Regions from separate parts of the Kumtagia sp. genome, predicted to be linked through region 3. Evidence: predicted binding sites of a transcription regulator. Region 3 holds the regulator's gene; each other region holds the start of a gene.
What was found. The regulator PhoB, encoded in region 3, activates phosphate uptake and scavenging genes when phosphate is short. The targets are predictions, from matches to a motif close to TGTCATNNANCTGTCAT.
Positions count from the first base shown of each region.

Region 1: the regulator PhoB is predicted to act here: its motif matches at 3,930-3,946, upstream of AC5JDC_RS29460 (putative 2-aminoethylphosphonate ABC transporter substrate-binding protein).
Region 2: the regulator PhoB is predicted to act here: its motif matches at 4,253-4,269, upstream of AC5JDC_RS02770 (esterase-like activity of phytase family protein).
Region 4: the regulator PhoB is predicted to act here: its motif matches at 1,974-1,990, upstream of AC5JDC_RS11420 (PhoX family protein).

Region 1 covers NZ_JCACER010000110.1:94,488-100,328, reverse strand. Annotated here, with positions in the region: gene AC5JDC_RS29470 (putative 2-aminoethylphosphonate ABC transporter permease subunit) at 1-1,467, opposite strand, end outside; gene AC5JDC_RS29465 (putative 2-aminoethylphosphonate ABC transporter ATP-binding protein) at 1,469-2,644, opposite strand; gene AC5JDC_RS29460 (putative 2-aminoethylphosphonate ABC transporter substrate-binding protein) at 2,736-3,758, opposite strand; gene AC5JDC_RS29455 (TIGR03364 family FAD-dependent oxidoreductase) at 4,252-5,370, opposite strand; gene phnY (phosphonoacetaldehyde dehydrogenase) at 5,380-5,841, opposite strand, start outside.
Region 2 covers NZ_JCACER010000006.1:89,405-95,245, reverse strand. Annotated here, with positions in the region: gene AC5JDC_RS02775 (M14 family metallopeptidase) at 797-1,849, opposite strand; gene AC5JDC_RS02770 (esterase-like activity of phytase family protein) at 1,985-4,183, opposite strand; gene AC5JDC_RS02765 (isocitrate lyase/PEP mutase family protein) at 4,404-5,174, shown strand; gene AC5JDC_RS02760 (ATP-dependent DNA ligase) at 5,225-5,841, opposite strand, start outside.
Region 3 covers NZ_JCACER010000001.1:68,292-74,132, forward strand. Annotated here, with positions in the region: gene pstA (phosphate ABC transporter permease PstA) at 1-637, shown strand, start outside; gene pstB (phosphate ABC transporter ATP-binding protein PstB) at 653-1,477, shown strand; gene phoU (phosphate signaling complex protein PhoU) at 1,500-2,207, shown strand; gene phoB (phosphate regulon transcriptional regulator PhoB) at 2,220-2,909, shown strand; gene AC5JDC_RS00320 (hypothetical protein) at 2,993-3,211, shown strand; gene AC5JDC_RS00325 (glutamine amidotransferase) at 3,221-3,943, opposite strand; gene AC5JDC_RS00330 (tellurite resistance TerB family protein) at 3,936-4,415, opposite strand; gene AC5JDC_RS00335 (heme biosynthesis protein HemY) at 4,430-5,841, opposite strand, start outside.
Region 4 covers NZ_JCACER010000026.1:78,678-84,518, reverse strand. Annotated here, with positions in the region: gene AC5JDC_RS11430 (putative bifunctional diguanylate cyclase/phosphodiesterase) at 1-1,091, opposite strand, end outside; gene AC5JDC_RS11425 (phosphatase PAP2 family protein) at 1,185-1,889, opposite strand; gene AC5JDC_RS11420 (PhoX family protein) at 2,054-4,057, shown strand; gene AC5JDC_RS11415 (hypothetical protein) at 4,107-4,442, opposite strand; gene AC5JDC_RS11410 (SDR family oxidoreductase) at 4,636-5,340, shown strand; gene sugE (quaternary ammonium compound efflux SMR transporter SugE) at 5,463-5,777, shown strand.

The DNA.
Region 1 (5,841 bases), on a different contig from region 3:
GAAGCCTTTGGTCTTCTCGACCATGTAGGCGCCGGTGAAGACGACCACCGTGCCGACCACCGCCGTCAGCAACGCCATCTCGATGGAGTTCCAGTAGGCGGCCCAGCCGCCGCCATCCATCAGGTCGAAGGCGTAGTTCTTGAGGCCGAGGCTCATGTCGTAGGGCCACAGCTTCACCAGCGCGGCCAGCTGGCAGATGCCGATGATGCCGACGAGGAACACCGCCACGAATGCGCACCAGGCGAGGCACAGCATGTCGAAGCGCCGGTTCGGCTTCGGGCGATAAGGCACGGCGCGCGCCGACAGCAGCGCCACCTGCCGCCGCTGGACGATGCGGTCGACGGCGAAGGCTAGCACGGCGGGGATGAGCAGGATGACCGAGACGACCGCGCCCATCTCGAAATTCTGCTGGCCGATCACCTGCTTGTAGATGTCGACGGCGAGCATGTTGTACTGGCCGCCGATCACCTTGGGCAGGCCGAAATCGGTGATGACCAGCGTGAACACGACGAACGCGGCCGAGACGATGCCGAAGCGCGCGCCGGGCACCGTCACCGTCCAGAAGGTGCGCCAGCGGCTCGCCCGCAGCGAGGCGGCGGCCTCGTAGTGGCGGGCATCGGCCACCGACAGCGCCGTCGAGATGATCAGGAAGGCGTGCGGCAGGGTGAAGAACACCGAGCCGATGACGATGCCGATCGGGCCGTAGATCGAATAGCCCATCATCAGGCCCTTCAGCAGGCCCTGATTGCCGAACAGATAGACCAGCGCGATGCCCGGCAGCAGCGACGGCACCAGGATCGGGATCGCCGTCACCAGCCGGAAGAAACCCTTGAACGGCATGGTGCTGCGGTTGAGCGCATAGGCGAGCCCGAAGGCGACGGCGATGGTGATGGCGGTGCTGATCGTTGCCATCAGCGCCGAGTTGCGGATCGAATTGGACAGCGCCGGCGTCGAGAAATAGCTGACGAAGTTGTCGAGCCCATAGGACTGCACGGGGCGCAGCATCACCCGCCGGAACGTGTTGGAATCGAACTCCTGCCATGCCGTGCCGCCACCGGGCGTGCTGCCGGCCAGCCAGCGGGCGCCCTCTTCCGTGCCGCGCAGGCGGTATCTGACCGGGCTGCGGAAGGAAAAATCCTCGACGAACTTCGTTGCCGCCAGCCGGCTGTCGGAGCCGGCGCGCAGGTCGTCCGCCGTCACGGTGGAAAGCCTGGCGTTCAGCGCTTCGGCGCTCGCCGGCTCGCTCCACACCGTGCCGGTCGCGTCGCTGACCTGCAGCTCGAACTGCTTGAGGTCGAAGCGGTAGGTCGAAAGCGACTTCGACAGCATGACGTAGAGGGGCGCGGCCAGCGACAGGACGAGGTAGAGCGAGATCGCCACCATCAGGCCCCGCTTGACCAGATCGTCGCGCGCGATGGACTGGCGCGGCGCCCGGCCCGCGGGAAGCGCAAGCGCTGCGACGCTCATTTCACGTTTTCCCCGGGAAGACGAGGACACGCTCGCGCGGCAGTTCCACCTGCATGGCGCCGCCGGTCTCGATGCCCAGCCGGCGCACGGCGTTGATCGAGAAGTCGGCAACCAGGATACGGCTGCCGAAGCGGGGCGAGGAGAGGCGGCAGCGCCAGAAGGCGCCCAGAAACTCCATCTCCTCCACGGTCGCGTCGACGAGGTTTTCCGGCGTGCCGGCGCCCTCCGCAGTACCCGACCCGTGCGCGGCGGAGCCGTGCGGGATGACGTCGACCGGACGGATCACGGCGATGGCATCGCTGCCCTCGGGCAAATCGTGCGGCGCGCACAGGAACTGGGTCGCCTCGAGCGCCAGCCTTCCCTGCCCGGCGATCCTCGTCGGGAACTGGTTGGTCTCGCCGATGAAGTCGGCCACGAACAGCGTTTCGGGATGGCGGTAGATCTCGGTCGGCGTGCCGACCTGCTCGATGACGCCGTGGTTCATCACCACGATGCGGTCGGCCATCGACAGCGCCTCCTCCTGGTCGTGCGTCACCATGATGGTGGTCACGCCGAGCTTGCGCTGCAGTTCCTTGATCTCGTGGCGCAGGTGCACGCGCACCTTGGCGTCGAGCGCCGACAGCGGCTCGTCGAGCAGCAGCAGGCCGGGCGAGATCGCCATGGCGCGGGCGAGCGCGATGCGCTGCTGCTGCCCGCCGGAGAGCTGCGCCGGATATTTTTTCGCCTGTCCCGACAAGCCGACCAAGGCGAGCAGTTCGCCGACGCGCCGGTCGATCTCGGCACGCGGGCGCCGGCTGTTCTCGAGCCCGAAGGCGACGTTCCTCTCGATCGTCAGGTTGGGAAACAGCGCGTAGGACTGGAATACGATGCCGTAGTCGCGCTTCGACGGCGGCAGGCCGGAAATATCCCGGCCGGCCTGGTGGATGGTGCCGCGCGTCTGCAGGTCGAGGCCGGCGATGGCGCGCAGCAGCGTGGTCTTGCCGCAGCCGGACGGCCCGAGGAAGCAGACGAACTCGCCTTCCGCGATCGACAGCGAGACGTCGCGCAGCGCCAGGAAATCGCCAAAACTCTTCCACAGGCCGGAGATCCGCAGATAGGCGGGCTTTGCCGCGGCGTCCTGCATCGCGACGTCTCCAAGCGCGACGGCGGGCCGTCCCGAAATGCTCTCATGCTTCATGGGCACACCCGATCAAGGTCGGCGGAGCCGTGCTCCGTAGTCCTTTGCGGAACGGGCGCCGCCTGTGACGGCGCCCGACGGGCAGGTCAGGTCAGGACTTCGGCTCGGACTTGCCGTCGTAACGCTTCGCCCATTCGGCGAGGATTTTCGCGCGGTTGTTGGCGGCCCATTCGAAGTCGTTCTTGATCATCTTCGCGGCCACGTCGGCCGGCAGATGCTCGACCGGCTTGGCGACGCCGGGATAGGCGACCACGGCATAGCCGACATTGTACATCTCGTTGGCTTCCTTGCTGATCGACCAGTCGACCAGCTTCTTGGCCGCCTCGAGATTGGCCGTGCCGGCGATGATGGCGGTCGCCTCGGCCTCCCAGCCGGAGCCTTCCGACGGGAAGATGATGTCGATCGGCGCGCCGCCCTGCTTGGCCTTGGCGCCCGGGAATTCGAAGGAGACGCCGATCACCGTCTCGCCGGCGGCGGCCATCTTGCACGGCTTGGAGCCGGAATGGGTGTAGGCGGCGATGTTCTCGTGCAGGGCGTCCATGTACTTCCAGGCCGCCTCCTCGCCCATGATCTGCAGCCAGGCGGAGACGTCGAGGAAGCCGGTGCCCGACGAGTTCGGGTTGGGCATCACGACGTGGCCCTTGTATTCCGGCTTGGTCAGGTCGGCCCAGCTCTTGGGCGGCGTCAGGCCGAGTTTTTCGGCCTCGACGGTGTTGTAGCAAAGCGCCGCGACATAGGCGTCCATGCCGACCCAGCTCGGCGGCGTCGCCTGGTCGACGAATTTCGGATCGAGCTTCTCGACGCCGGCCGGTGCGTAGGGCTCGAGCATACCCTCGCCCTTGAGCAGCAGCAGCGAGGTCGCGGCCACGCCCCAGACCACGTCGGCCTGCGGATTGTCCTTCTCCGCCAGCAGCTTGGCGGTCATGACGCCGGTTGAATCGCGTACCCAGTTGATCTTGATGTCGGGGTTGGCGGCTTCAAAGGTCTGCTTGTAGCGGTCGAGGTCGACGGCCTCGACCGAGGTGTAGACCGTAAGCGTCGTCTCGGCGAAGGCGGAAGAGGAGAGAAGCGCCGCGGCCAGGGCGGCCAGCACTGCCGAACTGCGAGATGTCATGATCAGGTTCCCCATTTTGATGGCACATTCTACGATGCACTGAGACTCTGGAGCCGCCTTGCGGCTGTCGGCCTTGTCACCGGCCGATATCGTCCATGCGTCAACCTTGGGGCTGGCAGGAGGATAAGTAAAATCTATTTATCCTATATGGAGATAGGCTGGGCTGATATTTGTCGTGCGGCCGTCACACGCGTTTGCGCCGCCTTGGAGCGACGCACGCACCCGAAATCCCATGGACCTACCCCCACCCCTGACCCCTCCGCTCAAGGCAGGGCGATCGCATATGGAAGTTCTGGAAGCGTCGGCCGGCAGGTTACCCCCACCCCTAACCCCTCCCCTCAAGGGGGAGGGGGACTTGCGGCCGCGATGCGGCGCGGAATAATCCCGATTCACGTCTGGCGGAACCGCGCCAAGATCCCCCTCCCTTGAGGGGAGGGGTTAGGGGTGGGGGTATCGGCGGGGCGAGCCTTGCAGAATGATCTTCCGGCAGGCATCAGCCGCCGAACAGGTCGGCGATCGTCTCCTCGCCGATGGCGAAGCCGGTGCTGGCGCCGGTGCCGCTGGTCACCATCACCAGCCGCACGTCCGCGTGCGGCACATCGCAGAAGGCGGCATGCTCCGGGGCGGAGGCATACGTGCCGGTCCAGCGGGCGAGCACCGGCGGCCTGGCCCCGCCGAACAGGCCGGCGAACTCGTCGAGGATCAGCCGGTCGACCTCGTCGGAGGCGAACGGGTCGGGCGTGTGCCCGTAGTGGTGGGAGTCGCCCACCACCAGCGACCCGTCGGCGCTCTGGACCACGATCAGGTGTACGCCGTTGTCGAGGGCGCGGGGGCATTCCTCGGTCAGCCGGCGCCGCAGCGCGGCCGCTTCGGGCAAAGCCGAATAGCCTTCGTAGCGCAGCAGGCTGAGGTCGGAGACCAGCGCCGAGCGCATCCGGAAGCCCGGATCGGCGAGCCGCAGCATCTGCAGCTTGCAGCGGCGCACGCCGTAGCCGCCGATCCGCTCGGGATAGAGGGTGGCGAGGTCGTCGCCGGGGCACACCACAATCTTCTCCGCGCGGACCTGCCCCTGGCTGGTCTCGACCACAGGCGGCGCCACCGCGGAGACGGCGACGCCGCGCTGGAACTCGACCCCGTGGCGCTCCGTCAGGAACGCCGCGAGCTTCGGCAGCACCTCGCGCGATTCGACGCGCAGCTCGAACGGCGAGTAGAGTCCGCCGACAAGTTTTGCGCCGTCGAGGCCCGGCTGATGGCGGGCGGCCTCGTCGCGCGTCAGCAATCGGCATTCCTGCCCGTCGGGCGTAGCCGCGAAGGCTTCCAGCAGAGCCAGCGCCTCCGGCCGCTGCGCGGCGACGAGTTTTCCATGCTGGAGGATTTCCAACCCAGCCTCGTCGGGAAGGCCGAGCCACAACCTCCGTGTGCGTTGGGCGCGCCGCAGCGAAACGCCAGAAGCCTGGCCGGTGACGACCACAAGGCCGAAATTGCGGATGGACGCGCCGTTGGCCTGCGCGTCGCGGTCGATGACGACGACGCGCAGCCCGCGCCGTGCCGCGGCGAGTGCGTGGGCGAGGCCGACGATGCCGGCACCGACGACGGCGAGATCGTAATGCATGCGGTCAGCTCACCAGGGAAGCGAGAAGGTCTTGACGTTGGTGTAGGACTTCATCGCCTCGATGACGCCTTCCTTGGTGCCGTTGCCGCTGTCCTTGATGCCGCCGAAAGGGCTCATCTCGATGCGGTAACCCGGCACCTCCCAGATGTTGACGGTGCCGACCTGGAGGCCGGCGATGTATTTCTGCATGCGCCGGAAGTCGTTGGTGCAGACACCCGACGACAGGCCGAAGGCGGTCGAGTTGGAGAGTTTTATCAGCGCCTCGTCGTCGTCGGGAGCGCGCACGATCGGCACGACCGGGCCAAAGGTCTCCTCCATTACCAGCTCGGAGGAATGCGGCACACGGTCGACGACGATCGGCGGCAGCAGCGCGCCGCGGCGGCCGGGATGGTAGAGGATGTCGGCGCCGGCCTCCGCCGCCATCTCGACGCGGCGCTCGAACAGCGCCGCCGCCTTCTCGTGCACCACCGT
Region 2 (5,841 bases), on a different contig from region 3:
AACCGCAGGGGACAGTTTATTTTGTTTCCGCCCACGCCAGCCTCGAAGCGGCAGTGCCATTCTGCGGAAAAAAATAAACTGTCCCCGGCCCTTATCCGAGACTTGCCCGGCTCGGGCCAAGCTGAAGAAAACAACGGGCGTCGCTCAGGGGCAAAATTTTATCCCCTCCCTTTCAACTTCGCGCATACTCGCCGTGAAAGCCGCTCCCTGCGGGAACTTGGTGCGCACCGGGTATCAGGAGGGAGCGTCGGCGCCGGGTCGGCCGCGCAAACGGTAGCGCGGCTGGCGTGAGCTGGAGACCCGGGCCCCAGCCGCGAAGGTCGCGCGAATGCGGGCTAGCGGACGGGCAAGAACGCCGGCGGGGCGCGGGTCACCGCGCCACGTACTTAATTTGAGAGGCTCGGCCCCGCGCCCCGCTTCCCGCACTTCTCCCGCACGGGAGATTCAATGGCCAGGGCCGAAGGGCAGCGTGGCGAGGATGAAGGCTGGGATGATGTTTGCCTCCCTCCCCGGGGGGCAGGGCAATCGCATATGCCGATGATGATCTTCATTCCGGGGCCGCGCAGCGGAACCCGGAATCCAGAGCGTTGGTGTCGAAGGAAAGCGACCTCGCAAATATCCAGGAACTTCGAGCAACGTCGGCACTCTGGATTCCGGGTTCCGCTGCGCGGCTCCGGAATGACGACGCAGAGCTGTCTGCCGCTCCTATACAACTCATATGCGATAGCTCTGCCCATAAGGGGCAGGGGCAGGTGGCCCGATGGCGGGTGTTTTGTCGGTCGCGGCGCGTGACCGGTCAGTCCTCCAGCGCGCCTTGCCGCGCGGTCGCGCTCGGGCCGTTGCCCACCAGCTTCAACAAATCCTCGCCGGCATGGGTCGTGCGCCGGCACACGCGCGTGAGGATGGTGCCCGACTGCGGCGCGAACACGTCGGTGCAGCCGCCGTCCTCGCCGGCCGCCTGGACGATGGTGGCCAGCCTGTCGCCGCGCCGGACCCGGTCGCCGGGGATGACGTCGAACAGGATGGCGCCGGCGCATGGAGCGGTCACCACGTCGATGTGTTCGATCGGCGCGACCCGACCGGCAAACGGTCCGGGCGAGGCGAGGGTCGGGTCCTCGATCACGCCGCGCGCCACGAGCAGCCGGTACAGCCCTTCGGCATCCGCCGACGCCAGCTTGCGGTCGACATCGAGCAGGCCGCGATATTCGACCGTGGTCACGACCCGGCGGTCGAGACGGGCCTCGCCCGCAGGCATCAGCAGGTAAGGATGCAGGGAGGCTTCGTCGAAGGAGGCACCGGAAGAACCTTCCCACAGGATCACCGCCGCCACGCCCATCGCCGCGGCGCAGTCGGCCATGGCTGGCCAGAGCGTGCTGGGCACGTAGAGATAGTCGACGCCCTCGTCGTCGCAGTGCAGGTCGAGCACGATGTCGTGCCCCATCGACAGGGCGACCAGCCGCTGCTTCAGCCGCTGGTCCACCGTGCCGCCCGCGCTCTCCGCCAGGGCGGCCTCGGGCCGGTCGAGCAGCGGGAAATGCCGGTTGAAGTTGTCGCGGGTGCCGAGATGGAAGCGCCCCTGGATCTGGCCGAAGTGGTACTGGGCGCGGCCGACCGGGTTGGCATGCGGTACCACCGTGAGGCGGCCGCGCAGCCGGCCCTCCGCCTCGGCCTTGCGCAGCAGCGGCATCAGCGCGTCGATGGCGACGGTGCCGGGCAGCTCGCCGGCATGCAGCGCCGCCTGGATGTAGGCGGCGGGCGCGGCTTCGTCCGTTCCCTCGAAGCGGAACACGGGGAAGAAGTAGGCGACGCCCTCGGTGTCGCCCAAAATGGTCTCGATGCTCTTCTGCATTGGTGTCACCCGACGAAAGCCGGGCGACAATGGCCGGTCCGGAAGCGGCCCGCAACGGCCGTGGCATGCGATCGGGTGGGCCAGCCGGGGCACAAGGGGAGGGCGGCGGCCGGAGCCGCCGCGCTCCGATGGCGATCAATTCACCGCGGCAATGGTGCCGAGCCGCAGGAACAGCGTCTCGCCGGAAGAATCGTCCACGCCGTCATTGTCGGTGACGACGAAGGCGTTGCCGGCCGCGTCGATGGTGAAACCCTCGATCTTGTCGACCACATAGCCGTTGGTCGCCGACTTGAGGTCGGGCAGCAGGTCGCGCACCAGCGTCTTGTCGACCACCGGCAATTCGCCGTCGAGCGGCGCCGGCTTGAAGGCGTCGAGCGATACCGCATAGAGCCTCTTCACCTTCGCCGCGTCGCCGATCAGGTTGTCGCGCTCGATGACGTAGAGCTTGCCGTCATGGGCGGTGATCTCCGACAGGCCGATCCAGCCGGCCTCGGTGGCGTCGAGCGGATAACGCACGCCCGACCAGTCCTTGGTCGCCGGCTTGTAGGCGAGCAGTTTGGTCTGGCCCTTGGGATCATCCTTCCACCCGCGCTGGACAGCCATCACCAGCGTCAGCTCGTCGCCCGAGCCGATGGTGGTGATGCCTTCGAGGCCGAAGCGGGTCTCGCCGGCGAGCAGCGCGGCCGGAAACGGGATCTCCTTGTCGATCGCGCCGTTGCCGTCGACATGGAAGATGCCGTGCGGCGTCATCTTGGCGCTATCCCCTTCATTGGCCAGCCAGAAGCCGCCCTCGCCGTCGGCGACGATGCCTTCGAGGTCGAGCTTTTGCGCCGGATGGCCGCCGCGGGTAACGACGGTCTTGCCGGTGATGAGGGCCGGCGTCTGGCTGGCGTCGATGGTGAAGATCGACGGGGCCGCCGAATAGACCGAATCCGACACCGCGTAGAGTTTGCCGACAGCCGCCGGATCGGCGGCGAGGCCGGAGAGCGCGCCCCAGCCGAGCGGCGTACCATCCTCGTTCGGCTGGGCGACGATCATCGGATAGGTGGCGGGGCCTTCGGCGCGCTCGTAGACCATGACGTGCGAACGAGCGAGATTGTCCTCGCCGAGGTCGGTCTCGTTGGCGGTGATCAAAAGGTTGCGCGACGGAATGGCGACCAGCCCTTCCGGCCCGATGCCGGACGGCAGCACCTGCGCGAATTCCGGCACCGCGCCGGTGTCCTTGTATACGCCGATCAGCGAGCCGCGCTCGGAAGCGACGAAGAACAGGTTGTCGTCGCCGAAGGCGGCGGCCTCGAGACCTTCCGGCTCGTTGCCCTTCTTGTTGCGGTGCTCGGGATAGTGGCCGACTTTTGCGACCTCGTATTCGAAAGCCGGACCGGATTCGTAGACGACCTCGCCCTTCCTGCTGAAGATGGTGAAGCCGCGCGTGCCGCCCTTGTAGTCGCCTTCGTTGGCGACGACGAGCCGGTCGTTGTCGAGCCACTTCACCGCGTCGGGCTCGCGCGGCGTGGCCTTGACCTGGCCGTCGAAGGACAAGGCGCCGTCCTTCCTGGTGTCGACCTTGTCGAGCTCGACCGATCCAGCCGAGAAATGCCCGACGATCCTGGCCGAAGGGGCGTCGACGATGGCCATGTGGTTGTTCTCCTGCAGCGTCACGGCGATCTCGTCGGCGTCGTTGAAGGAGACGAATTCCGGCTCGGGATCCTCCGGCGCCACCTCGGCGAGACCGGTGAGCTCGACGGTCTTCATGCCGGCGCAGTCCGGCACGCCGTCCTTCAGCGGAAGAATTTTCAGGTTGCCGGCGGGCATCTGCGGGATCTCGCCGTCGTTCAAGTCCTCGTCGCGCTCGTTCTCGATGGCGATGGCAAGCCATGCCTTGTCCCTGCTGACGGCGACCGAGTCCGGCTGGCCGCCGAGATCGCAGGCGGCTTCGACCGTCTTGCCGGCGAGATCGATCACCGACAGATTGCCGGAGGGCTCGGCCTTCGATTTGGACGTGTTGACGCCGGCCAGCACCTTGCCGCCGACCACGACAACCGATGTCGGCTCGCCGTCGATCTTCACATAGCCGCCGGCCTTCGGCGCCTTGGGATCGGTGATGTCGATGATGCCGATTCCGCCATGCGGGCTGTCGGAATAGACCAGCGTGTTGCCGTCCTCGCTGGCGGCAATGATCTCGGAGGAGGTGGGCGACTTGCGGTCGGCTTCCGGCAGGTTTTCGGCCACGGCGAAGGTGGCGACGCGGTTGAACATCATATCGGCATGGGCGGGCAAGGCGGCGGAGGCGAGCAGCGTCGCCGTCAGCGCGAGCAGGCGCGGTTTCGTGGACATGGAGTCTCCCCTGAAATCTGGATGCCCGACCGCTTTGGGCGTGCGCTGTTGCAGCGCGATGACGGTCCGGTGACGGTTCGATGACAGTGCCCGCCGGTGCGATGTGGCCACCGTCCTGGCCCAGCGACCCGTGCCGTCAGCGCGTTGACACGCTGTCGGGAAAGTCGGTTCATCGGGCATGTTTCGGCCCAGCCGAGTGCACGCAACAGGGACGATGATGATGAGCAAGCAGATCGAACAGGCGAAGACGTTCCGGGCGCTTCACGTGAAGGGCGATCCGGTCGTCCTCTACAACATCTGGGACCCGGGCAGCGCCAAGGCCGTCGCCGCGGCGGCCGCGAAGGCGATCGCGACGGGGAGCTGGCCGGTTGCGGCGGCCTTCGGCTTCGCCGATGGGGAAAAGATCCCTCTCGATCTTGCGCTGGACAACATCCGGCGCATCGTCGCGGCAGTCGACTTGCCGGTGACGATCGACCTGGAGGGCGGCTACGGTGTAGAGCCGGCGGCCGTCGCGGCGACGGCGACACGGGCGCTCGAGGCCGGCGCGGTCGGCTTCAATTTCGAGGACCAGGTCGTCGGCGGAAGCGGCCTCCACGACATCGCGGTGCAGGTGAAGCGGATCGCCGCCATCAAGGAGGCGGTCGACGCTTCGGGCATCCCGGCTTACATCAACGCGCGGACCGACATTTTTCTGAAGGCCAAACCGGACGAGCACAGCCCGGAATTGCTGGACCACGCGATCGAGCGGGCCAGAGCCTACGAGCAGGCCGGCGCCACCGGCTTCTTCGCGCCCGGCGTCGGCGACGAGCGCCTGATCGAAAGGCTATGCGCGGCGACGGCGCTGCCGGTCAACATCATCGCCCTGGCGCATGTGCCGCCGCGCCGGCGGCTGGCCGAGCTCGGCGTCTCCCGCATCAGCTACGGGCCGGTGCCCTACCGCAAGATGGCGGCGTGGCTGGAAGACCAGGCGCGGCAGGCGATCTCGGGTTAGGTCCGTATTGCAGGGGCACCCGTCGCTCCATCAACGGCGCGTTTGGCCGGCTATGGCTCACCGGCGGGGCGAAGCACGTCCTCGACAAGTTTTCCCGGGCTGGCCGGGCGCTCGAGTTGCTCGAACGTGCATTGCCGCGGCGCCTTGTCGGGCCGCCAACGCAGCAGTTTTGTGCCGTGGCGGAAACGGTCGCCGGTCACGTGGTCGTAACGCACCTCGACCACCAGCTCGTGCCGCAGCGGCTCCCACTCGCCCGAGCGCTCGGTCGACCAGCGGCTCGGCCCGCCGGGGGCGTTGCCGGTGAAGCCCGGCGGGCCCTTCAGCGCTTCCAGCCTTGCGGTCAGGGATGCGCGCTCCTCGGCATCAATCGAGGAAGTGAAGCCGACATGATGGAGCAACCCGGCGCGATCGAACAGGCCGAGCAGCAGCGAGCCGACATGGCGGGCGTTGGCGGCGTAGCGGAAGCCGCCCACCGCGCAGTCGGCGGTGCGCAGGCGCTTGACCTTCAGCATGGCCCGTTCGCCACTGTCATAGACGCCGTCCAGTCGCTTGGCGACGACCCCGTCGAGCGCGCCGCCGGCGCGATCCAGCCACCTGGAAGCGACGCGCCTGTTCCGCGTCATCGGCGACAGCCGGAAGCCGGGTGCGCCGGCGATTGCGGCGAAGA
Region 3 (5,841 bases):
GGCGATCGTGCTGCTGCTGGCGCTGCCGATCGGCGTCGCCGCCTCGATCTACCTCGAGGAATTCGCCAAGAAGACGCGGCTCACCGACATCATCGAGGTCAACATCAACAACCTGGCCGCGGTCCCGTCGATCGTGTTCGGCCTGCTCGGCCTCGCCGTCTTCATCAACTTCCTCGGCCTGCCGCGCTCGGCTGCCCTGGTCGGCGGCCTGGTGCTGACGCTGATGACGCTGCCCACCATCATCATCGCGACGCGCGCCGCGCTGGCCGCGGTGCCGCCGTCGATCCGCTCGGCCGCGCTCGGGCTCGGCGCCTCCAAGACGCAGACCGTGTTCCAGCACGTGCTGCCGCTGGCCACGCCCGGCATCCTGACGGGCACGATCATCGGGCTCGCCCGCGCGCTCGGCGAGACCGCGCCGCTGCTGCTGATCGGCATGGTGGCCTTCGTCGCCGACTATCCGAAGACGCCGCTCGATCCGGCCACGGCGCTGCCGGTGCAGATCTACATGTGGGCGAACGAGGCCGAACGCGCCTTCGTCGAGCGCATGTCCGGCGCCATCATCATCCTGCTGGTGTTCCTCATGGCGATGAACATCACCGCAATCGTGCTGCGCCGGCGATTCGAAAGACGCTGGTAGACGGGGGCAGATATCATGAACATCATGAGCCAAGAGAAACTCGAAGAGGCGGTGAGCGGCGGTATGACTGCGAAGCCCAACGAAGTGATCAAGATGCAGGGCCGCAAGGTCGGCGTCTTCTACGGCGACAAGCAGGCGCTGTTCGACGTCGACCTCGACGTCCGGCAGAACCAGGTGACGGCGCTGATCGGCCCGTCGGGCTGCGGCAAGTCGACCTTCCTGCGCTGCCTCAACCGCATGAACGACACCATCGACTCGGCCCGCGTGACTGGCAAGATCACGCTTGACGGTGAGGACGTCTACGACCCGAAGATCGACGTGGTCGAGCTGCGCGCCCGCGTCGGCATGGTGTTCCAGAAGCCCAACCCGTTCCCCAAGTCGATCTACGAGAACGTCGCCTACGGACCGAAGATCCACGGGCTCGCCAAGAACAAGTCCGAACTGGACCAGATCGTCGAGTCGAGCCTCAAGAAGGCGGCGCTGTGGAACGAGGCCAAGGACCGGTTGAACGAGCCCGGCACCGGGCTTTCCGGCGGCCAGCAGCAGCGCCTGTGCATCGCCCGCGCCATCGCCGTGTCGCCGGAAGTGATCCTGATGGACGAGCCGTGCTCGGCGCTCGACCCGATCGCCACGGCCAAGGTCGAGGAGCTCATCGACGAGCTCAAGCAGAACTACACCATCGTCATCGTGACCCATTCCATGCAGCAGGCGGCGCGCGTGTCGCAGCGCACCGCCATGTTCCATCTGGGCTATCTCGTCGAGGAGGGGGCGACCGACAAGATGTTCACCAATCCCGACGACAAGCGCACGCAGGACTACATCACCGGCCGCTTCGGCTGAGTGGGTATTGAGGAAAGCTGCAATGGGCGAACATACCGTCTCCTCCTTCGACCAGGATCTCGAGCACATCGACAAGCTGATCCGCGAGATGTCGGACCTGGCGGCCTCGATGGTCCGCGATGCGATCCGCGCGCTGCTCCATACCGACGCGGCGGCGGCGCAGCGCATCATCTCGGAAGACGCCGTGATGGACGCCAAGCAGCGCGAGATCGACGACAGCGCCATCACGCTGATCGCCAAGCGCCAGCCGATGGCGCAGGACCTGCGCGCCGTGCTCGGCGCCATCCGCATGGCCGGCGACCTGGAGCGCATCGGCGACCTCGCCAAGAACGTCGCCAAGCGCGTCGGCGCGGTCGGCGAGGGCTCGACGCCGCGCGGCCTGTCGCACGGCATCGACGACATGGCGACGCTGGTGCTGGCGCAGATCAAGGGCGTGATCGCCGCCTATGCGGCGCGCAAGCCCGAGGACCTGCGGACGCTTCGCGTCGACGACGAGAAGATCGACCTCAAATACACCTCGGTGTTCCGCGAGCTCCTCACCTACATGATGGAGGATCCGCGCAACATCACCGCCTGCACGCATCTCCTGTTCTGCGCCAAGAATCTCGAGCGCATCGGCGACCATATGACCAACATCGCCGAGAACGCCTATTATGTGCTGACCGGCTCGCAGCTTCCGGCCAACCGGCCGAAGCAGGACGAGACGGCGACGACCGTGCTGGCCGAGTAGAAGCGAGGCGCGATGATCGCTCCAAAAATCATGGTGGTTGAGGACGAGGAGCCGCTGGGCGTGCTCCTGCGCTACAACCTGGAGACCGAAGGCTACCAGGTCGAGGTCGTCGCGCGCGGCGACGAGGCCGAGATCCGGCTGCAGGAGAACGTGCCGGACCTGCTGGTGCTCGACTGGATGCTGCCGGCGCTCTCCGGCATCGAGCTGTGCCGGCGGCTGAGGATGCGGCCGGAGACCGAGCGCCTGCCGATCATCATGCTGACGGCGCGCGGCGAGGAGAGCGACCGGGTCCGCGGCCTGGCCACCGGCGCCGACGATTACCTGGTCAAGCCGTTCTCGACGCCGGAATTCGTGGCGCGGGTGAAGGCGCTGCTGCGGCGCGCCAAGCCGGAGGTGCTGTCCTCCGTGCTCAAGGTCGGCGACATCGTGCTCGACCGCGAATCGCATCGCGTCTACCGCAAGAAAAGCGAGATCAGGCTCGGCCCGACCGAGTTCCGCCTGCTCGAATTCATGATGCGGCATCCCGGCCGGGTGTTTTCGCGCGGACAGCTCCTCGACAACGTCTGGGGCGAGACGATCTATATCGACGAGCGCACGGTCGACGTGCATGTCGGACGGCTGCGCAAGGCGGTGAACAACGGACGGATGCCGGACGTCATCCGCACCGTGCGCGGCGCCGGCTACGCCATCAGCGACGAATAGCCCCCCAACGAACCGCTCGCGCAATCGTTAGTATTTTGTTATCCACAATTCGCTAAACTTGTGCGTGTGATGTGGGGGCACACATGCAGACACTTTCAAAGCACCGGAACATTGCCGAGATGGACGCCTTCATCGAGGCGCAGGGCGGCATCAAGACCAAGCTCGTCGACCGGCGGGCGATCTACGAATCGGTCTCCTATCTGAGGAGCCACGGCTTCGACGCCGAAGAGGTCCAGCTCTGCCTGGTGCGCTATTTCTACGTCGATCTCGACCTGCTCAACGAGGCGCTGACCGAGCATTGAGGCTCGCGGTCAGCCGACCTCCGGTTTTCCGAACACCGTTTCGAGAAATTCCGCCAGCCAGCGCTTGAGGTGCATGTCCCAGATCATGCGGCCGCCGAGATGGTCGCGGCCGGGCTGCGCGCCCGGCAGCTCGAAGCGGTGCGCGCCGCGCACCACCCAGCGGTGCATCATCACCCGCGTCAGCTCGGCATGGAACTGGATGCCCCAGGCGTTGTCGCCGTAGCGGAAGGCCTGGTTGGGATAGTGCTCGGCGGTGGCCAGCAGCGAGGCGCCGGAAGGCAGCGAAAAGCCCTCGCGGTGGAACTGGTAGACCATCTCCGGCCAGTGCATCAGTTTCCTGCCGTCGTCGGTGGCCTTGAGCGGATACCAGCCGATCTCGACCAGCCCGTCGCGGTGGCCTTCGACCTTGCCGCCGAGATGGTTGACCAGCATCTGCGCGCCGAGGCAGATGCCGAGAAAGGGACGGTTCTCCTTCAGCGGCACGGCCAGCCAGTCGGTCTCGCGCCTGACGAAATCCTCGGGATCGTTGGCACTCATCGGCCCGCCGAAGACAACGGCGCCGGCATGGTGGACAAGCGTCTCCGGCAGCGCGTCGCCGAGCGGCGGCCGCCGGACGTCGAGTTCGAACCCCGCCTCGATCAGCATGTGGCCGACCCGCCCGGGGCTGGATGTTTCCTGATGCAGCACGACGAGGACGCGCGGTCGACCGGCGTCCGCCCCCAGCCTACTCATTCGATGGCGTGCCCTTGGCTCCTGGAACCCTGCGTGCCGCGTCCTGCCGCGCCAGGACGCGGTCGCGGCCGTCGACGCCGAGCAGTTCCGCCACCCGCCACAGCGTGTTGTCCTCGAGCTCGTGCAGCACGCCGTCGGCATAGACGACGTCCCACATCAGCCGGATGAAAGCGATGCGGCCCTCGTCGTCGAGATGCCGGTTAAGCACGCTGGTGAAGGCGTAGAGGTCGATCGCCTCGTGCTCGGCGTTCTCGCCGGCATTGACGAGATCGTCGAGCTCGCGCCCGCCAATGTGGTAGGTTTCGCCGAGCAGCTGCTTGATGCGGTCCCACTCGGCGTCCTGGCGCACGCCGTCCGCATCCATCACATGATACATCAGCGCCGCCGCGGCGACCCGCGGATCGTCGCCGCGCGCGGCGGTGCCGCCGTTGCGCGGCAGCTCCTTGAGGAAGGAGATCATGCGTTCGAGCATCGAGGGGTCACTCATCAGAACAGGCTGAAGCGCCGCCGGGGCTTGGCGGCCTCGTCAGGGTCGACGCCGGGATCGTCCGGCAAGGGCGGCTGCGTCGGTTCGCTTTCATCATCGACAAATGTGGTGTCTGCAAACGCCGGTGCAACCACGCCGGCGACGGCAGCCGGCTTCGCGGGCTGCGGCTCGGCCGGCTTGCGGTCGTTCGCCGGTTCCGGGGCGGGCGGCGGCACCGATTTCGGCGGCGCCGGCTCGGCCTGGACCTCGACCACCGGCCCGGGCGCGGGAACCGGAGCGGGCGCCTCCAGCACCGGCGGCTCGACCGGAGCGACCGGCGCTTTCTCTTCCTCGATCAGCGTGCCCAGCCGCTCGACCGGCACCCGCCACTCGAAGGCGTCGAGCCGTCCGCTGACCGGCGAGAACGGCGCCCATTTATCGGTCTCGAAGCCGTCGGCCACCCAGGCGGGATCGCGCGGCGCGCGCACCGCCCTGGCGAGCAGCTGGCGCACCTTGCCGACGTCGCCGGTCTCGGCTTCCTCGATATCGGCGAGCAGCAGCCACGCACCCTCGCGCGGCTGCATGCGGATCGCCGCCTCGGCTTCCTTGCGCGCCAGCCGGTAGTCGGCCGCGTCGAGGGCGGCGCGGGCGACGGCGAGCGAGGATTCGGGATGGTTCTGCCTGAGCGACTGCAGCCGCCTGGCGCGCGTCAGACGGTCGGCGACGGCGTCGCCGTGGCGGGCATGCACGTAGAGATCGGCGACGTCCGGATGCGGCTCGGCCTTCCAGGCAGCCTCGAGGATCTTCGCACCTTTGCGCGTGTCGTCACCGCGGAACAGCGCCCGCGCCGCGACGAGCGCCGCCGGCACGAAATCCGGCCGCAGCCGGTTGGCCTCCAGCGCCGCCGTCTTGGCATGCGGGAAATCGACGTCGAACAGCGCCGTCGCCTTGGCGGTGAGCAGCACGGAGCGGCGGCGGTTGGCGGCGTCGCGCTCGATCTGGTGCGTCGCCTTCTGCGCGTCGACGATCTTCAGCGCGCCGTCCCAGTCGCCGCTGACGATCTTCTCCTCGATCGTCGAATCCGCCGCCCAGCCGAGCTGCGGCGCGATATCGGCGGCGCGGCCGGCATAGTGGCGCGCCGCGGCGCGGTCGCCCAGCCGTTCAGCCTCCAGATAGAGCCCGCGCAGGCCGAGCAACCGCATCTCCGGATCGTCCAGCATCGCCTCGAACTTGTCGCGGGCGCCGTCATGGTCGCCCTCCAGCAGCGCCGCCTGCGCGTCGAGAAGCCGGATCAGCGGCTCCTGGTCGGAGCGGATCAGCTTGGCGGCTTCCTTGTTCTTCTTGCGGGCGAGCGCGGCGTCGCCCGCGCCGGCGGCGATCATGCCGGTCGACAATGCCTGATAACCGCGGTCGCGGCGGCGCACGCGAAAAT
Region 4 (5,841 bases), on a different contig from region 3:
ACCCCCTCGCCGAGCCGCTCCGCCACCTGCTTGACGAGCTGGTCGCCGGCATCATGGCCGAGCGTGTCGTTGACGTGCTTGAATCGGTCGAGATCGACGCACAACAGTGCCATCCGGCCGCGCCCGCGCCTCACCGTCGCCAGGGCCTGGTCGAGCCTGTCCTCGAACAGCGCCCGGTTCGGCAGCTCGGTCAGGGTGTCGTGGAACGCCAGGTAACGGGCATCCTCCTCGCTCGACTGCAACTCGCGGGAGGCGCGGCGGAGCCGGCGCAGAATGAAGCCGAGAACGGCGGCGCCGAGGAGCACACCGGCAAGCAGCGCCGGTGCGGTCTGCGTCACCACCGCCAGACCGGGCCGGTCGGGCTCCCATGTCAGAAAGCCGAGGGTCGCATTGCCGGAATCGAGGAGCGGGACGCTTGCGGTGGTTTGCGGATCGATCGAGGTCAGCCTTGCCCCTTCGATCAGATAATGCGCTGCGACCCGGCTGACCAGCTCGGCATCGACGAACTGCGAGGCGACGTGCACATATTCGGTGCCCGCCTCCTGGCGCACCAGTTCCGTATCCGGCATGATCGGCTGCACGCTGACGATCGCCGGCACCGAACCGAGCCGCACGAGGTCGGTGATGCCGGGCTCCGCCGGGCGTTGACGCATCTGCGTTCTCAGCCGCGCCACCAGCGGCATGATCGCGCCGGCCTCGCCGCCAAAGCTGGCAGGATCGACCGTCATTCCGTCCCGCATCGCGTGGATCGGCCGGTTCCGTTCGTCGAGAACGTAGACCCGGTCCTGGCCGTAATAGGAATGCAGCCATTCGCCGAGATTCTCGCGCATCCACTGCTGGTCGCCGGCCTTGGCTTTCAGCACGGAATCGTTCCACAGCGTGACGCTGCGCTGCTCGCGCGCCAGTCCATCGACCTGCTCGGCGATGCCGCTGCGGGCGAAGTTGCGCTGACGCTCGACCGCCAGTCCATCCACGCGCAGCACTGCGTAGACGCCAAAGGCGACGACCAGCGCCAATGACAGAGCCGCGCCGATGATCACCGGAACGGTGATCCGGGACGTCAGCGGTTCGCTCTTTTCCTGTTGCCGCATCGCCTGGCCAGCTTGACTGTCAGCGATTTTCCGCCCGGCAGGGTTAACATTGCCTTACCGAGCCTGGCTGCTGCCGCAGCCCGCCGCATGCCGTCAGGTCTGGCCGGCGTCATCGGCGCGGCGGCGGCGCAGAAACCATTGCGCAACCAGCCAGCACAACATCGCCCAGGAGGCACCGGCGCACCAGCCGGCGAGCACGTCCGAAGGCCAATGGACGCCGAGATAGACGCGGCTGGCGCCAACCAGGAACGTGGCCAGCAGGGCGATCCCGAGCAGGTAGACCTTCACTGCGCGGCGCGGCGCCACGCGCGCGGCGAGCGCGCCGAGGGTCAGGTAGGTCACGGCCGACAGCATGGCATGGCCGCTGGGGAAGCTCAGCGTATGGACCTCGGCGAGATGCGTCACGAGATCCGGGCGCGGTCGGTCGACGCCGAGCTTCAGCAGGCTGCTGAGCACCTGTCCGCCGGCGACCGCCAGGAAGACGAACAGCGCCGGCCCGCGGCGAGCGGTGATCAGCAGATAGATGATCGTGGCGGCGGTGATGAAGATCAGCACGCTGGCGCTGCCGAGCGCCGTCAGGTCCCGGACGGCCTCCGCGAACCAGGACGGGCCGATCGGGATCGAGGGATTCCCGGCCTGACGGAAGGCGAGCAGGATCGTGCTGTCGAGGGCATGCGGCTCGTTGTCGCGTGCCACGTCCATCATCTCGATGAAGCCGAACAGGCCGCCGGCGATGACGATCGCCGCAAGCAACAGCGGAAACTCGATCCTCTTGGCGATCGCCTCTACGAACGACATCCTTCGACCTGTGCTGCCGAGCTGAAGACGGCCCTCGCTCACCTAGGATGTCGGCCTCGCCGCTGCAAGCGCTTTGGCGCATCGTGTCATCAAACTGTCAGCCAAGATGCCTAGCTGTCCCGACGAGAGATCCCAAGCCATCCCTACAGCCAGAGGTCGCCAGGATGAACAGTCATCTTCCCCCACAATCCGGATTCGTCACCAGCCGGCTCGAAGAGAACGACGGGCCGGGGCGCAACCCGACCGACAACCGTACGATGGGCGACATCATCGCCGCGCGCTTCTCGCGCCGCGGCTTCCTGCGCGGCTCGCTCGCCGTCACGGCGATCGCCGCGACGGTCAGCCCGATCGCGCTGATCACCGCCGACAATGCACGCGCCGCCGGCGCCTCCGCCTTCAACTTCGACGAGGTCGAGGCGGGCGTCGACGAAACCCATCACGTGGCGGCCGGCTACGATGCCGACGTGCTGCTGCGCTGGGGCGACGCGCTCTTCGCCGATTCGCCGGAGTTCGACCCCGCAGCCCAGACGGCGGCCGCCCAGGCCAGGCAGTTCGGCTACAACAACGACTATGTCGGCTATATCCCGATCGACGGCTCGGCGGAGCACGGGCTGCTGGTGGTCAACCACGAATACACCAATCCGCACTTGATGTTCCCCGGCATCGTCCAGATCGTGGAGAAGGACGGCAAGAAGACGATCGAGGTCGCGCCGCTCAGCAAGGAGCAGATCGACATCGAGATGGCCGCGCATGGCGGTACTGTCGTCGAGATTCGCAAGGAGGGCGGAAAGTGGCAGGTCGTGCGCGACGGCAAGCTCAACCGCCGCATCACCGCGACCACCGAGATGCAGCTCACCGGCCCGGCCGCCGGCCATGACCGCCTGAAGACCAGCGCCGACCAGAGCGGCATCAAGGTGTTCGGCACCGTCAACAACTGCGCCGGCGGCGTGACCCCGTGGGGCACCTACATCATGGCCGAGGAGAATATCCACGGCTACTTCTCCGGCGAACTGCCGCAGGGTCACCGCGAGGCCGACAACCACAAGCGCATGGGCGTGCCCGAAGGCGCCTATGAATGGGCTGCCTTCGACAGCCGGTTCGACATCTCCAAGGAGCCCAACGAGCCCAACCGCTTCGGCTGGATCGTCGAGGTCGACGTGAACGATCCGAACTCGGTGCCGAAGAAGCGCACGGCGCTCGGCCGCTTCAAGCACGAAGGCGCCGAGTCGATCGTGGCAAAAGATGGCCGCGTCGTCTTCTATCTCGGCGACGACGAGCGCTTCGACTACGTCTACAAGTTCGTCACCGCGGGCACCTACAATCCGGATGACCGTGCCGCCAATCTCGACCTGCTCGACCAGGGCACGCTTTATGTCGCGAAATTCGCCGAGGACGGCAGCTTCGAATGGCTGCCGCTGGTGCACGGCCAGGGTCCGCTGACCGCGGAGAACGGCTTCGCCAGCCAGGCCGACGTGCTGATCGAGACGCGCCGCGCCGGCGACCTGCTCGAGGCCACGCCGATGGACCGGCCGGAGGATATCCAGCCGAACGGGACCAACGGCAAGGTCTACGTCATGCTGACCAACAACACAAAGCGCGAGGAAGAAGGCGTCGACGGCGTCAATCCGCGCGCCAAGAACGCCTTCGGCCATATCGTCGAGTTGATCGAGGACGGCAATGACTTCGCCGCGACCAAGGGCCGCTGGGAAATCCTGCTGAAATGCGGCGACCCCTCGGTCGCCGAGGTCGGCGCCTCCTTCTCGACAGCGACGACGGCAAACGGCTGGTTCGGCATGCCCGACAATTGCGCCGTCGACGCGGCCGGGCGCCTATGGGTGTCGACCGACGGCAACAGCCCGAAGGCGACCGGTCGCACCGACGGCCTGTGGGCCGTCGACACCGAAGGCGAGGCGCGCGCCACGTCGAAGCTGTTCTACCGCGTGCCGGTGGGCGCCGAGATGTGCGGCCCGCTGTTCACGCCGGACGACCAGACCGCATTCGTCGCCGTGCAGCACCCGGGCGACGGCGGCGACGACTGGGAAGGCTTCGGCCGCCCCTCCTATTATGAGGACCTGTCGACCCGCTGGCCCGACTTCAAGCCGGACATGCCGGTGCGTCCGGCGGTCGTCGCCATCACCAGGCAGGGCGGCGGCAAGATCGGCGTCTGAACCTGCCTGACGCGTCCTCCCGCGGGCGCCGGCCGATCCGGCGCCCGACCTATTTTCCGAAGGCGGGTCCGAGCGTGATCAGGGCCACCGCGACGATGGCGAGCACGATGCCGGCACTCTGCAGCATCGTCAGATGCTCGCCGAACCAGGCCAGTGCGATCACGTTGACGGCGACGAGCTGGATCACCGCCGACAGGCTGAATGCGGAAGCCATGCCGAACTCCCGCACCAGCCGCAGCATGATCAGGTTGCCGGCCGAATAGAGCAGCAGCGTCAGCACCAGCTTGCCGAGACCGGGCGCCAGCGCCCAGGATTTCGCCACGGTGGCGGCAACAAGGAAGACCGCCGTCGAAGCGGCGAGCTGCAAGAATCCGGACAAGGTCACCTGGTCAATCCCCGTTGTCCCGGGGCGCCACGGCCGCGGGATCGTGCGATCTCTCGGACATGCCTCCTGCCGCGTCAAGGGACCGGCAGGACCCGCTTCACTGGGCCAGAGGCCGCCAGGACCCGCCATGACGCCCCGCTTTGCTCCGCCTCCATGCGGCGTTAAGACGGGAGGAACGCGACAGGAGGCCGGCATGGCGGAAACGAAGGTGGCGATCATCACGGCGGGCGGCAGCGGCATGGGCGCGGACGCGGCGCGCAAGCTTGCCCAGGAGGGCTTCAAGGTGGCGATCCTTTCCTCGTCCGGGAAAGGCGCGGCGCTCGCCGAGAGGCTCGGCGGCGTCGGCGTCACCGGCTCCAACCGATCGAACGACGACCTGAAGCGGCTGGTCGATGCCGCCTTCGACCGCTGGGGGCGCATCGACGCGGCGGTCAACAGCGCCGCGCACGGGCCGCGCGCGCCGGTGCTGGAGCTCACCGACGAGGACTGGCATACGGGCATGGAGATCTACTTCCTCAACGCCGTGCGTGTCGCCCGCCTGGTGACGCCGATCATGCAGGCGCAGAAGTCCGGCTCGATCGTCAACATCTCGACCTATGCCGCCTTCGAACCGGAGGCGCTGTTCCCCACCTCCGGCGTTTTCCGCTCCGGGCTCGCCGCCTTCACCAAGCTGTTCGCCGACAAATATGCCGCCGACAACGTGCGGATGAACAACGTGCTGCCGGGTTTCATCGACAGCCTGCCGGAAACCGGCGAGCGGCGCGAGCGCATCCCGATGGGCCGCTATGGCCGGGTCGAGGAGGTGTCGGACCTGATCGCCTTCCTCGCCGGCGACAAGTCGAGCTACATCACCGGGCAGAACATCCGCATCGACGGCGGCATCACGCGTTCCGTGTAGCGGCGACCGTGGCCCAACCGGCCGCGGTTGCCGCTCCGATCCGGGACTGTATAGTCGGCCTCGCGCGGGATCGCCGTCGCGCCCTCGAGACATGGCCGGGACGGCCGCCACAAGGACTACCGATGGCATGGTTCCTGTTGTTCGTCGCCGGCCTGTTCGAAGTCGGCTGGGCGATCGGCCTCAAATACACCGACGGGTTCACCAGGCTCGTGCCCACGCTCCTCACCGGCGCCAGCATGGTGGTCAGCCTCGGCCTGCTCGGGCTGGCGCTGAAGGAATTGCCGGTCGGCACCGCCTATGCGGTCTGGACCGGCATCGGCACGGTCGGCACCGCGCTGCTCGGCATCTGGCTGCTCGGCGAGCCGACGACGGTGCTGCGCCTGGTCTGCATCGGCCTGATCGTCTCCGGCATCGTCGGGCTCAAGCTGGTCGCCTGAGTCCGCCCGGGCCACCTCACTCCCCTCGACCGGCGAAGCATCTCACCGCCCCTTCGGGTCGCCG